2 regions of the Massilia endophytica genome follow, and region 2 is predicted to be linked to the other one. Evidence: predicted binding sites of a transcription regulator. Region 2 holds the regulator's gene; the other holds the start of a gene.
What was found. The regulator sigma-54, encoded in region 2, starts transcription at its own class of promoters, with help from an activator protein. The targets are predictions, from matches to a motif close to TGGCANGNAANCTGCTTT.
Positions count from the first base shown of each region.

Region 1: glnA (type I glutamate--ammonia ligase) is a predicted target of sigma-54. The motif match lies at 2,607-2,624, and genes of this name have one in related genera.

Region 1 covers NZ_CP088952.1:497,008-504,487, forward strand. The annotation lists gene LSQ66_RS02355 (TonB-dependent receptor plug domain-containing protein) at 1-435, shown strand, start outside; gene LSQ66_RS02360 (sulfatase-like hydrolase/transferase) at 563-1,993, shown strand; gene LSQ66_RS02365 (rhodanese-like domain-containing protein) at 1,990-2,448, opposite strand; gene glnA (type I glutamate--ammonia ligase) at 2,687-4,102, shown strand; gene LSQ66_RS02375 (DUF4124 domain-containing protein) at 4,198-4,674, shown strand; gene glnL (nitrogen regulation protein NR(II)) at 4,671-5,762, shown strand; gene ntrC (nitrogen regulation protein NR(I)) at 5,766-7,229, shown strand; gene corA (magnesium/cobalt transporter CorA) at 7,270-7,480, shown strand, end outside.
Region 2 covers NZ_CP088952.1:5,249,480-5,256,959, forward strand. The annotation lists gene LSQ66_RS24070 (monovalent cation:proton antiporter family protein) at 1-1,080, opposite strand, end outside; gene LSQ66_RS24075 (KpsF/GutQ family sugar-phosphate isomerase) at 1,177-2,199, shown strand; gene LSQ66_RS24080 (KdsC family phosphatase) at 2,199-2,738, shown strand; gene lptC (LPS export ABC transporter periplasmic protein LptC) at 2,747-3,340, shown strand; gene lptA (lipopolysaccharide transport periplasmic protein LptA) at 3,359-3,931, shown strand; gene lptB (LPS export ABC transporter ATP-binding protein) at 3,934-4,689, shown strand; gene LSQ66_RS24100 (RNA polymerase factor sigma-54) at 4,694-6,163, shown strand; gene hpf (ribosome hibernation-promoting factor, HPF/YfiA family) at 6,217-6,576, shown strand; gene LSQ66_RS24110 (LysR family transcriptional regulator) at 6,628-7,480, opposite strand, start outside.

The sequences.
Region 1 (7,480 bases), 640 kb from region 2:
AAGACGGATGTGACCCGCGTGCCTGCGACGGCACAGCTGGCAGCCCTGAGCCCGGCGCCCATCCTGTTCGACCGCGTCAACGTGCTGACCTTCGAGGAAGGCACGCCGAAGACCAAGTTCTCGGCCAGCGGCACCTGGTCCATGGGCCCTTGGGGCGCCACCCTGCGCGCCACGCGCTACGGCAAGATCCTGACTCCGGCATCGCCTGCGACGCTGGACCAGTGGGCATCGGCCAAGACGCTGGTGGACCTGGAGGGCCGCTATGCCTTCAGCAAGCAGCTGTCGCTGGCCGTGGGCGCGGACAACCTGTTCGACCAGTATCCTGACGCCTACACCACGGCGCAGAATACGACCGGCAATGCGCCGTTCTCGAACTACTCGCCGTTCGGCCGTTCGGGCCGTTACGTCTACGCCCGCATGAGCTACGCGTTCTAAGAAAGCGCAGCCAGAAAGCCCGTCCCGGTCCGCCGGGGCGGGCTTTTGTACTTTGGGCAACGCTTCGATACAAAACCTTCACAGCAGGAAACTTGCCTGATACACAAGCTTGGGAAGATGGGCAGCCATGCACATCTCCTTCTCACAGCTTGCGCGCGGCGGCTTCTATCTGCTGGCGCTGTTCCTCTTCTGCCTGAGCTACTGGATCCACCGCTACTTCGGCGATCCGGACATCGGCCAGATCGCCTACCACCTGCAGTTCGGCGTGGAGCTCGTGCGCAGCTCGGATCCTGTCTTCACGCGGCGCTTCATCCGCTGGTGCGTGCTGGCGCCCCTGCTGTTCCTGGCGCTGCTGTGGCTGGCCGAGTCGCGCCTGCCCGCGGCAGGCGCGCCCTGGCTGCGCAGGCTGCACCGCTTCTTTCCCCAGCTGCTGCTGGCGGCCGCGGCGCTGTTCTGGCTGTGCGACCTCTCGGCCCTGAAGTACGCGGGCGCCCGCTTCGGGCCCGATTACTTCGGCGCACACTATGTGCGCCCCGATCCCGCCGCGCTGAAGGCGAAGGCGCCGAAGAACCTGATCCTCATCTACGTGGAAAGCCTGGAGGCGGGCTATGCCGACCGTGCCGCCTTCGGCCGCGACCTGCTGGCGCCCCTGGGCGGGCTGCGCGCCGCCAGCTTTCCTGTCTATGCGCAGGCGCCAGGAACAGGCTGGACCATTGCAGCCATGGTGGCCACGCAGTGCGGCGTGCCGCTGGAGCGCGTCACCCTCTTCGACGGCAACACCCAGGGCCAGGTCATGGATTCCTTCCTGAAGAGGGCCGTCTGCCTGCCGGACCTGCTGGCGGCCCAGGGCTACCGCAACGTCTTCCTGGGCGGCGCCTCCACCGGCTTTGCGGGCAAGGACAAGTTCCTGCGCCAGCACCACTACCACGAGATCCTGGGCCGGGAGGAGTGGCTGCGGCAGGGCGCCGCGGCGGGCGCCATGAACGGCTGGGGGCTCAACGATGCCGACCTGTTCCGCCAGGCGCGGCGCAAGCTGGGCGAGCTGGCCGCGTCGCGCCAGCGCTTCAACCTGACCCTGCTCACCTCCGACATGCACGAGCCGGGAAACTACCTGTCGCCGGACTGCGCCAGGCAGGGTTTCGCCGCTTTCGCGGGCGTGGTCGCCTGCACGGCGCGGGAGGCCGCGGCCTTCGTGGAGCATGTGCGGCAAAGCGGCCTGATGGAGAGTACCAGTATCGTGATCGTGGGCGACCACCTGGCGCGCAAGAATCCCCTGTCCGCCCGGCTGGAGCGGCAGGCGCGGCGCAGCATCTTCAATGCCTTCATCGCGCGCGAGGCGCCGCGGCCGAACCGGGAGCAGCTGCTCCATTTCGACCTGCTGCCCACCATCCTCGAGTTTTCTGGCTTCGAGGTGCCGCAGGGGCGCCTGGGCCTGGGCTACAGCGGTTTCGGCGTCCATGAGGACCGGCCGCCGCCGGGCCGCCTGCGGGACATGGAGCGCGACCTGCTGAACCGCTCGGGCGAGTACCTCGCCCTGTGGTCCGATGCGGGCCTTTAGGCGCCCATCCAGGGCAGGCCCGCCTTGCACCAGCCGCCCACCGTCTTGCGGTGGCCTGCCGCGTCCTTGTCGCCCTCGAAGCCTTCCAGGATGTCGTAGCACTGCGTGTAGCCGTTCTCGGTGGCCAGCCTGGCCGCATGGCGCGAGCGCACGCCGGAGCGGCACAGGAAGAGCAGCACCTCGTCCTGCTTCGCCACGGCCGCCAGCTGGGACAGGAAATCCGGGTTGGGCACGCCGCCCGGCCAGGTGCTCCATTGCACGGCGGCATGCTGGGCCTCCGGCAGGATGACGCGGCCCACCCAGTCCCGCTCCGCATTGGTGCGCACGTCCACCAGCCGCACTGCGGGATCGGATTTCAGCAGCTGGAACGCCTCTTCCGGCGTCACGGCACCGGCATAGGGGAGGGAGGTGTCGCGCGCGCGGGCGCGTTCGAGAATCTGCTCGGGGCTTGCCATGGGCTGTCTTTCCGTTTTGATCTTCGTTTATGATATTCATGCACCACAGCGATGCATTTTCACCATAACAGTGCAAAATGCCATGAATGCACCTTAACGGTGCAGTGACTCGCCATGGTGCAGAGCCTTGCTAAAAGGATTCTAGCGCTGATGCCGGCTGGCATGAAACATGCTTTAACAAACTACGAGCTTAGTGCCGCAGTCCGCTGCGGCAGCCCTTTTCACTTAGGAGATACGCATGGCAATGACCGCCGAAGAAGTACTGAAGATGGTAAAAGAAAACGAAGTCAAATTCGTTGACTTCCGTTTCGCCGACACCCGTGGTAAAGAGCAGCACGTGACCGTGCCTGTGTCCGCCTTTGACATCGACAAGTTCGAATCGGGCCACGCCTTCGACGGTTCTTCGATTGCAGGCTGGAAGGGCATCGAGGCCTCCGACATGCTGCTGATCCCCGATCCCAACACCGCCAATATCGACCCCTTCATGGAAGAGACCACGCTGTTCATGCAGTGCGACGTGATCGAGCCTTCCGACGGCAAGGGCTACGACCGCGACCCGCGCTCCATCGCCAAGCGCGCGGAAGCCTACCTGAAGTCCTCCGGCCTGGGCGACACCGCCTACTTCGGCCCGGAACCTGAATTCTTCATCTTCGACTCGGTGAAGTGGAAGATCGACATGTCCGGCGCGATGGTCAAGATCGACTCCGACGAAGCTTCCTGGTCCACCGACAAGGACATCGAAGGCGGCAACAGCGGCCACCGTCCGACCGTGAAGGGCGGCTACTTCCCGGTGCCTCCGGTCGACTCCTTCCAGGACATGCGCTCTGAAATGTGCCTGATCCTGGAATCCATGGGCATCCCGGTCGAAGTGCACCACCACGAAGTGGCGGGCGCAGGCCAGAACGAAATCGGCACCAAGTTCTCGACCTTGGTCGAGCGCGCCGACTGGACCCAGAACCTGAAGTACATCGTCTGGAACGTGGCCCACAGCTACGGCAAGACCGCCACCTTCATGCCGAAGCCTGTGGTGGGCGACAACGGCTCGGGCATGCACGTGCACCAGTCGATCTGGAAGGACGGCAAGAACCTGTTCGCAGGCGACGGCTACGCCGGCCTGTCCGACTTCGCCCTGTACTACATCGGCGGCATCATCAAGCACGCCAAGGCCCTGAACGCCATCACCAACCCCGGCACGAACTCGTACAAGCGCCTGGTGCCCGGCTACGAAGCGCCGGTGAAGCTGGCCTACTCGGCCCGCAACCGTTCGGCCTCGATCCGTATTCCGCACGTGGCGAACCCGAAAGGCCGCCGCATCGAAACCCGCTTCCCTGATCCGCTGGCCAACCCGTACCTGTGCTTCGCGGCGCTGATGATGGCGGGCCTGGACGGCGTGCAGAACAAGATCCATCCGGGCGAAGCAGCGTCGAAGGACCTGTACCACCTGCCGCCGGAAGAAGACGCGCTGATCCCGACCGTCTGCGCATCGCTGGAAGAGGCACTGGATCACCTGAACAAGGACCGCGAATTCCTGACCCGCGGCGGCGTGTTCACCGACTCCATGATCGACGCCTACATCGAGCTGAAGATGACCGAAGTGACCCGCATGCGCCAGACCACGCATCCGGTCGAATTCGACATGTACTACTCGCTGTAATGGCGCTGCCGCCGGCCCGCGGGCCGGCTGCCGGAGAACGCGAGGCAAGCCTGTGCTTTCCTCGCGTTTTTTTTCGGATGTTGTATAGTCGGGGCATGAAAACGAGGATTCTTGTAGTGGCGCTGGCGCTGGCGGCCGGTTCGGCCCAGGCCCAGATCTATCGCTGCGTGGATGCCAACGGGCACAAGGAATACACGGATACGCGCAAGGGCAGCCACTGCACGCTGCTCGATCTGCCGGGCGCCATTCCCGCTCCGGCCGCGCGCTCCGCGCCGCCGCCGCGCGCGCGGCCCCAGGTGCCAGCCGCCGCTTCCCAGTTCCCGCGCGTGGACACGGCGGAGCAGAAGGCGCGCGACGCCGACCGGCGCGCCATCCTCACCGAGGAGCTGAACGCGGAGATGAAGAGGCTGGGCGAGCTGAAGGCGGAATTCAACAACGGCGAGCCCGAACGGCGGGGCGACGAACGCAACTACGCCAAGTACCAGGAACGCGTGGCCGGGCTGCGCGACAATATTGCGCGTTCGGAAAAGAACGTGGAAGCGCTGAAGCGGGAAATCTCGAACATCCGATGAATAGTGCAAGCAAGCCGGCCCCGCGGCCCGCCGAGCTGGCCGGCCTGGACCTGCTGGCTTCAGCCGTCCTGCTGCTCGATGCCAGCAACCATATCGTCTACGCCAATGCGGCGGCGGAAAACCTGCTGGAATCGTCGCTGAAGGCCATGTCGCGCCTGGCGCTGCGCGATCTCTTCATCAACACGGCGGAGCTGGACCATGTGCTGGCCCAGGCCCGCGCCCACAAGTTCTCCGACCTGCGCCAGGAGCTCGCGCTGGAGCGGGCGGGGCGCGAACCCCTGCATGTGCACGGCATCGTCAGCGCCCTGGAGGCGCCGGAGGACGGGCTGCTGCTGGAACTGCGCGAGACCGTGCAGCAGATGAAGCTGGACCGCGAGGAAAGGCTGCTGGACCAGAGCCAGGTGAACAAGGAGCTCATCCGCAACCTGGCGCACGAGATCAAGAATCCCCTGGGCGGCATCCGCGGCGCGGCCCAGCTGCTGGAGATGGAGCTGCCGCCCCTGCACCTGGGGCAGCTGCGCGAGTACACCCAGGTCATCATCAAGGAGGCGGACCGCCTGCAGACCCTGGTGGACCGCCTGCTGGCGCCGCACCGCCGCCCGCACATCGTGGGCGACGTGAATATCCACGAGGTGCTGGAGCGGGTGCGCAGCCTCATGCTGGCCGAGTTCCCCAGCGGCCTGGCCATCCTGCGCGACTACGACGCCTCCATCCCCGAGTTCCGGGGCGACAAGGAACAGCTGATCCAGACCGTGCTCAACATCGCGCACAACGCGGCCCAGGCGCTGGCCGGGCGCATCGAGAACGGCGACGCCGAGATCCGTTTCCGGACGCGGGTGGCGCGCCAGGTCACCCTGGCGAAGGTCCGTTACAACCTGGCATTAGATTTGCATATCATCGACAATGGACCGGGCATTCCGCCGCAGATCCGCGACCGCATCTTCTATCCGCTCGTCTCGGGCCGGGACGGGGGCAGCGGCCTCGGCCTGACCTTGGCGCAGACCTTCGTGCACCAGCACCTGGGCGTCATCGAATGCGAAAGCCGACCCGGATACACCGACTTCAGGATATTGCTGCCATTGCCATAAGACATGAAACCAATCTGGATAGTTGACGACGACGAATCGATCCGCTGGGTACTGGAGAAGGCGCTGGCGCGTGAGAACCTGGCCACGCGCAGCTTTGCCAATGCGCGCGACGCCATCGCGGCCCTGGACCAGGAAACCCCGCAGGTGCTGGTGTCGGACATCCGCATGCCGGGCGATTCCGGCCTCGACCTGCTGCAGCTCGTCAAGCAGCGCCATCCCGGCCTGCCCGTCATCATCATCACCGCCTTCTCCGACCTGGACTCGGCCGTCGCCGCCTTCCAGGGCGGGGCCTTCGAATACCTGGCCAAGCCCTTCGACATCGACAAGGCGGTGGAGCTGATCCGCCGCGCCCTGGACGAGAGCCTGCGCGAGGCCAGCGTGGAATCGGGACCGGCCGAAACGCCCGAGATCCTGGGCCAGGCGCCCGCCATGCAGGAGGTGTTCCGCGCCATCGGCCGCCTGTCGCAGTCGAATGTGACGGTGCTGATCACGGGCGAATCGGGCACGGGCAAGGAGCTGGTGGCGCGCGCCCTGCACAAGCACAGCCCGCGCGCGTCCCAGCCCTTCATCGCCCTGAACACGGCGGCGATTCCGAAGGACCTGCTGGAGTCGGAGCTCTTCGGCCACGAACGGGGGGCCTTCACGGGCGCCCAGGCCACGCGGCGCGGCCGCTTCGAGCAGGCCGAGGGCGGCACGCTCTTCCTCGACGAGATCGGCGACATGCCCTTCGACCTGCAGACCCGCCTGCTGCGTGTGCTGTCGGACGGCCACTTCTACCGCGTGGGCGGGCACCAGCCCCTGAAGGCGAATGTGCGCGTGATCACGGCCACCCACCAGAACCTGGAGCAGCGCGTGCGCGACGGCCTGTTCCGCGAGGACCTGTACCACCGCCTGAACGTGATCCGCCTGCGCCTGCCCAGTTTGCGGGAGCGGCGCGAGGACATCCCCATCCTGGTGCGCCACTTCCTGGTGCAGAGCGCCAAGCAGCTGGGCGTGGAAGCCAAGCGCATGAGCGACGCCACCCTGGCCTTCCTGCAGAGCCTGGACCTGCCGGGCAATGTGCGCCAGCTGGAGAACCTGTGCAACTGGATCACGGTGATGGCGCCGGGCCAGACGGTGGAGGTGAAGGACCTGCCGCTCGAACTGAGCCAGGGTCAGGGCGGGGCGGGCGCCGCGGCCGAACACCAGCTGCCGCAGCATCACGGCACCGTCGTCAGCGCGCCGGCCGCGGCCGCGCCCGATGGCTGGCTCAGCCTGCTCGAGCTGCAGGCCGCCAGCATGCTGGCGGCGGGGCAGCCGGAAGTGATGGACGTGCTGGGCCGCCAGTTCGAGTCCTCCCTGATCCGCACGGCCCTGAAGTTCACGCACGGGCGCAAGAACGATGCCGCCGTGCGCCTGGGCATCGGGCGCAACACCATCACGCGCAAGATCGCCGAACTCGGCATAGACGGCGCGAAGGACGACTGAATGGTAAGCTTCGGGCATCGATTGCCCGGAGTGCTTGTCAATGCTGATTAACTGCGTCGCCTACCAGGATGGCCGCAAGCTGGCGGATGTGCCGGTGGCGGACATCAGCGAATACGTGTCCCGCCCCGACGCCTTCGTCTGGGTGGCGCTGCGCGACGCGCAGCCGGACGAGCTGGCCCTGATGCAGGAGGAATTCGGCCTGCACGAGCTGGCGGTGGAGGATGCCCAGCGCGGCCACCAGCGGCCCAAGA
Region 2 (7,480 bases):
GGGATCCACCAGCTCCATGCCGCCCACCACGTTCAGCAGCACGAAGCCGAATTCGCCCGCCTGCGCCAGCGCCAGGCCGGTGCGCATGGCCGTGCCGTCCGATGAGCCGAACAGCTTCGCCAGCCCTGCGATGAGGGCGAACTTCATGAGCACCGGGCCCGCCAGCAGCACCAGCACCAGCCACCAGTTCTGGATCACCACCTGCACATTGAGCAGCATGCCCACGGTGATGAAGAAGAGCCCCAGCAGCACGTCGCGGAAGGGCTTGATGTCCTCTTCCACCTGGTGCTTGTATTCCGTTTCCGAGATCAGCATGCCCGCGACGAAGGCGCCCAGGGCCAGCGAGAGGCCTGCGCGCTCCGTAATCCAGGCCGCGCCCAGGGTCACAAGCAGCAGGTTGAGCATGAAGAGTTCCTGCGAGCGGCGCTTGACGACGATGGTGAACCAGCTGCGCATCAGCTTCTGGCCGATGAAGAGCAGCAGCACCAGCACGATCACGGCCTTGGCGGCGGCCCAGCCCAGGGTTTCCACCAGGTTGTCCGGATTGCGGGCCAGGGCGGGGATCAGGATCAGCAGGGGCACCACCGCCAGATCCTGGAACAGCAGGATGCCGATGATCTTGCGCCCATGCTCGCTTTCCAGCTCCAGCCGCTCGGTGAGCATCTTCACCACAATGGCCGTGGACGACATGGCGAGCGCGCCGCCCAGGGCAAAGGAAGCCTGCCAGCTCAAATGGATGGAGGGCGGCAGCGACCTGGCGATGAACCAGCCGAAGACCATGGTGGCGGCGATGGTGAGTCCCACCTGGGCCATGCCCAGCCCGAACACGATGCTGCGCATGGCCATGAGCTTGGGCAGGGAGAATTCCAGGCCGATCGAGAACATCAGGAAGACGACGCCGAATTCGGCCAGGATATGGGTGGCATGGCTCTCTTCGGCCAGGCCCAGGGCGTGCGGGCCGATCAGGATGCCGACGGCCAGGTAGCCCAGCATGGGAGGCAAATGGAGCATGCGGAAGGCCACCACGCCCAGAACCGCACTGCCCAGCAAAAGAAGGGTCAGTTCAAGAGGGGAGAACATTGATCTGGATCTATCCCGGTCGTCAGTCGATTGGTTTTACGTTGTTTATGACATCTGGCAAGTTTTTTGCTTTACCAATTCGGCTATACTTTCGGCATGAGTGTAACCCATGAAAAAACAATGCTGAAAGATTTTGATGCCAGTACCGCAACACGCGCCCTGGCGCTCGCCCGCGAGGCCCTGCAGATCGAGGCCGACGCCCTGAATGAGCTGCATGCGCGGCTGGCGACGGACGAAAGCGTCGGCAAGGCGGTGTCGTTGTTGCTGAATTGCAAAGGACGTGTCGTCGTCTCCGGCATTGGCAAGTCCGGCCACATCGGCCGCAAGATCGCCGCCACGCTGGCTTCCACCGGCACGCCGGCCCTCTTCGTGCATCCCGCCGAAGCCGCGCATGGCGACCTGGGCATGGTGACCCCGGAAGACGCCTTCATCGCCATCTCCTATTCGGGCGAGAGCTCGGAGCTCATGGCCATCCTGCCCGTGGTCAAACGCATGGGCGGCCTCGTGATCTCCATGACCGGCAAGGACGATTCCAGCCTCGCCCGCCTGGCGGACGTGCACCTGAACGTGGCCGTGGCCAAGGAGGCCTGCCCCATGAACCTGGCGCCCACGGCCAGCACCACTGTCACGCTGGCGCTGGGCGACGCCATCGCCGTCGCGCTGCTGGACCTGCGCGGCTTCAAGGAAGAAGACTTTGCGCGCTCCCATCCGGGCGGCGCCTTGGGCCGCCGCCTGCTGACGCACGTGCGCGACGTGATGCGCAGCGGCGACGCCGTGCCTGCCGTGAGCCCCGAGACCACGCTGCCGGACGCGCTCATGGAAATCACCCAGAAGGGCATGGGCATGACGGCCATCGTGGACGCCGAACGCCGCCCCCTGGGCGTGTTCACGGACGGCGACCTGCGCCGCATGATCGACAAGGTGCAGGACTTCAGCAAAGTGGTGATGCGCGACGTCATGCACGCCAACCCGCGCAGCATCGGGCCGGACAAGCTGGCCGTGGACGCGGTGGCTGTCATGGAGCAGCACCGCATCAACCAGATGCTGGTGGTGGATGCCGAAGGCAAGCTGGTAGGCGCCCTGCATATCCATGACCTGACGCGCGCCAAGGTGATCTGATGAGCGCTGCCTTCAATCTGGACAATGTGGCCCGCGCCGCCAAGGTGCGGCTGATGATCTTCGACGTGGACGGCGTGCTCACCGACGGCAGCCTGCACTACGGCGCCGAAGGCGAGTCGATGAAGACCTTCAACGTGCAGGACGGCCTGGGCATCAAGCTGCTGCAGGAATCGGGCGTGCAGACGGCCATCATCAGCGCGCGCCGCTCGCCGCAGGTGACGGCGCGTGCGCGCGACCTCGGCATCGAACTCGTGCATCAGGGCGGCCACGACAAGCTCACCCCCTTCAAGGCCATGCTGCAGCAGCTGGGCCTCGAGCCGGAGCAGGTGGGCTTCATCGGCGACGACGTGGTGGACCTGCCCATCCTGAGCCGCGTGGGCTTTGCCGTGTCCGTGCCCAACGGCCGCCCGGAAGTGCACAGCCGCGTGCACCACATCACGGAAGCCTTCGGCGGCCGCGGCGCGGTGCGCGAGGTCTGCGAGTTCGTGATGCGTGCGCAGAACAGCTATGACAGAATCCTGAACCAGTTCATGGTCTGAGGAACACAATGCGCAACCAGAGGACTGCCCACCGTTTCAAGGTTTCCATCGGCATGATGCTGGCGCTGTTCTGCGCCATCGGCAGCTTCTGGCTGCTGGAGCTGATGAACCGCAGCGGCGCGGAACTGCAGGCGGACCGCCGCCTCAATGAGCCGGACCATATCATCGAGCGCTTCAGCCTTGTGCGCATGACGAAGGACGGCAAGCCGAGCTACATCATCTCGGGCGACAAGCTCACGCACCGCCCGGTGGACGATTCTTCGGAGATCGACAAGCCCGTCGTGCGCAGCCTGTCCGGCGAGAACGCGCCGATGGATATTCACGCGGCGCGCGCCCGCATCGACGACGACAACAGCCGCGTGGTGCTGTCGGGCGACGTACGGATCGACCGCGCGGCCTCCGCCACGGCCCAGGAATTCCGCCTGCGCACGCCGGAGCTCACCATTTATCCTGACGAGGACCGCATGCAGACCGACAAGCCGGTCAGCATCACTTCGGGCGCCGCCACCATGAGCGGCATTGGCATGGCGGTCAACAACGCCACCAGCCAGGTCGAAGTCAAGCAGCGCTTGCGGATCACCTATCCGCCGCACCCGCGCTAAAAGCCTATTGGAGCAAAGATGAAATACCTGATCAAACCAATCCTCGCCGCGGCAGCCCTGCTGGCTGCGGCCTTGCCTGCGTCGGCCGAGAAAGCCGACTCCAGCAAGCCCACGCAGATCGAAGCGAACCAGGGCACTTCGGACGAAGTGAAGCAGACCCGCACCCTGATCGGCGACGTGGTGCTCACCCGCGGCACCCTGATCATGAAGGCAGGCCGCGCCCTGGTGACCACCGATCCGCAAGGCTACCAGTACGTGACCTTCTGGGGCGCGCCCGGCGCGCTGGCCACCTTCCGCCAGAAGCGCGATGGCGGCGACCTGTGGATCGAAGGCGAGGCCGAACGCATCGAGTACGACAACAAGGCGGAAATCGTGCGCCTCATCTCCAAGGCCAAGGTGCGCCGCCTGGAAGGCGTGAAGCCCACCGAGGACGTGGAAGGCCCCTTCATCTCCTACGACAGCCGCAAGGAATTCTTCACCGTGGAGAACAGCTCCTCCGGCCAGAGCAAGCCTGGCAGCGGCCGCGTGAGGATGGTGATCCAGCCGAACTCCAGGGCGGCTACCGCTCCTGCACCGGCGCCGGGGAAATAAGCATGCAAGGACAAAGCTGCGGCAGTACCCTCATCGTTCGCGGATTGCAGAAGAGCTACGGCAAGCGCCAGGTGGTGCATGACGTGTCGCTGCAGGTGGAATGCGGGGAAGTGGTAGGCCTGCTGGGACCGAACGGCGCGGGCAAGACCACCTCCTTCTACATGATCGTGGGCCTCGTGCCTTCGGACGCGGGCACCATCGACATCAGCGGCACGGACATCTCCAACCTGGCCATCCACCAGCGCGCCACCATGGGGCTTTCCTATCTCCCGCAGGAAGCTTCCGTGTTCCGCAAGCTCACGGTGGAAGAGAATATCCGCGCCGTGCTGGAGATCCAGAAGGTGGACGGCAAGGCCCTGACCAAGGCGCAGATCGACGAGCGCCTGGACACGCTGCTGGCGGACCTGCAGATCGAGAAGCTGCGCGAGAATCCGGCCCTGTCGCTGTCAGGCGGCGAGCGCCGCCGCGTGGAAATTGCGCGCGCCCTCGCCACCAATCCGCGTTTCGTGCTGCTGGACGAGCCTTTCGCTGGCGTGGACCCGATTGCGGTCATAGAGATTCAACGGATTGTGCGCTTCCTCAAGGAGCGCGGCATTGGCGTACTGATTACCGACCACAATGTGCGCGAAACGCTTGGCATCTGCGATCGCGCCTATATCATTAACCAGGGCAGCGTGCTGGCTTCCGGCCGCCCCGATGACATCATCGCCGACGAATCCGTACGCCGAGTCTATCTCGGCGAGCATTTCCGCATGTAAGGCCATGAAACAATCCCTGCAACTGCGAACGTCGCAGCATCTTGCGTTGACGCCGCAATTGCAGCAGTCCATCCGGCTGCTGCAATTGTCCACGCTTGAGCTGCATCAGGAGCTGGAGCAGCTGCTAACCGAAAACCCCCTGCTCGAACGTCTGGACGACCCGCTGGACCGCAGCGTGCGCCTTCTCGCCGACGGCGCCATCGGCCAGAGCGCGCCGGCGGCCACGCCAGCCGAAGGACCGCCCGGCGAGAACGGGCCGCAGGCCGAGGCCGCGCCTGCGGAAGCCGAACCCTACGAAGGCGACAGCGTGGCCGAGGGCGACAGCGACTGGTCGGGTTCGGGCAGCGGCAAGGCCCCGGACGACGAGGACGCGCGCCCGCAGCTGGAAGCGAGCCACCACAGCCTGCGCGACCATCTGCTGGAGCAGATGCGCGTCACCGTGCAGGAGCCGCGCGACCGGGCGCTGATGGAACTCATCATCGATGCGCTGGACGACAACGGCTATCTTGAAGAAAGCCTCGAGGAAATCCACGCGCGCATTCCGGAAGAGGCGGATGTGGAGCTGGAGGAGCTGCAGACGGCGCTCACGCTGCTGCAAAGCTTCGACCCCGTGGGCGTGGGCGCGCGCAACGCGTCCGAATGCCTCGCCATCCAGATCAGGCGCATGCCGCACATTCCACTGGTCACGCGCCGCATGGCCTTGTGCATCGTGGAAAAACACCTCACCTGGTTCGCCCAGCGCGACTTCAACAAGCTGAAGAAAGCGCTCGATTGCGACGAGGAAGATCTGCGCGAAGCCCAGGCCGTGATCCGCCGCTGCAACCCGCATCCGGGCGCCGCCTTCGCGCAGGATGCGTCAGACTATGTCGTGCCGGACGTGATCGTGAAGAAGGGCCGCAACGGCTGGGTCGTCACGCTGAACAACGACGTGATGCCGCGCCTGCGCGTCAATGCGCTGTATGCCAGTTTGCTCAAGCAGGGCAAGGGCGAAACGCAGATGAATGCGCAGCTGCAGGAGGCCAAGTGGCTCATCAAGAACATGCGCCAGCGGTTTGACACAATTTTGCGCGTTGCACAAGCAATCGTGGAGCGGCAGAAGAACTTTTTCTCGCACGGCGCCGTCGCCATGAGACCCCTTGTGTTGCGCGAAATTGCTGATACACTGGGTTTACACGAGAGTACTATTTCTCGCGTAACAACTCAGAAATACATGCTCACCCCACATGGGATGTTTGAGTTGAAATATTTCTTTGGTAGCCACGTCGCGACTGAAGCTGGGGGTGAAGCTTCCTCGACCGCGATCCGTGCGCTGATTGTGCAATTCACAGGAGCAGAAGACCCGAAAAATCCCTTATCCGACAGTAAGATTGCGGACATGCTAGGAGAACAGGGCATGGTGATTGCGCGACGTACTGTTGCCAAGTATCGCGAAGCCTTGAAGATCCCTCCCGTCAGCCTCCGCAAGTCCTTGTAGTGCATGGGCTCCCCGTGAGCCTTGTAGAGCGACATCATCTTTTAGGAGTGTGTATGAATCTCACCATCAGTGGACATCATCTCGAAGTGACCCCCGCGATTCGCGAATACGTCCAAAACAAGCTGGAGCGCGTGAGACGCCATTTCGATCAAGTGATCGACATTGCTGTCATCCTGAGTGTAGATAACCTCACCGAGAAAGAAAAACGCCAGAAAGCCGAAATCAACCTGCGCATGTCGGGCAAGACCGTGTATGTGGAGAGTTTGGCGCAAGACCTGTATGCCGCGATCGACACCCTGATCGACAAACTGGACCGGCAGGTCATGAAATACAAAGACAAAGTCCAGAACCACAACCATGATGCGATAAAGCATCGCGCCGAGACCTTGGAATCTCCGGCCAGCGCCGCATAAAACAGCGGCATCACCAAACAAGGGCGCACAGGCGCCCTTTTTTGTGCCCCTTCATTCCGCCACTGCCGCAGCAATCGTTTCGCGCAGCCACTTGTGCGCCGGGTCGCGGTGCACGCGCTCGTGCCACAGCATGGCCATTTCGTAGCCGCGAATCGGCACTGGCGCCTCCAGCTGCTGCAGTTCCGGCGCGTCGCGCAGCAGGCGCGAGGGCAGCATCGCCACCAGGTCGGTGGAGGCAAGCACCGAACGCAGGAAGAGAAAATGCGGCACCGACAGCACCACGCGGCGCGTGGCGCCAGCCGCCGCCAGCGCCTCGTCGCTCACGCCCGAGAAACTGCCGCCGCCGGGGGACACGATGGCGTGTTCCAGCGCGCAGAACTGCGCCAGCGTCGGCGCCTTCTTCAGTTTCGGATGCCCCTTGCGCGCCACCAGCACATAGCGCTCCGTGAACAGGGCCCTCCTGCGCAGTCCGGGCGGCGCCTCCTCGCTCGTGTGCAGGGCCAGGTCGATGTCGCCCTGTTCCGCCTGCCTGGCGATGCGGCTGGTCACCACGGGAAGGACCGCCAGCCGCGTGCCGGGCGCCTGCTGCCTCAGGCGGGGCAGGGCGGGCAGCAGAACCGCCGATTCGCCATAGTCCGCCGCCGCCACGCGCCAGGTATTGGCCGCTTCGGCGGGGGCGAAGTCTCCGGCCGGGCCCAGGGCCTGCTCCAGCCCCTGCAGGGCCAGGCGCAGCGGCTCGCGCAGCTCCTCCGCGCGCGCCGTGGGCTGCATGCCGCGCGGACCGGGCAGGAGCAGCGGGTCGCCGAAAATGTCGCGCAGCTTGGCGAGGTGCACGCTCACGGAGGGCTGGGACAGGTGCAGGCGCTGCGCCGCCCTCGTCACGTTGTGCTCGCTCAGCAGCACG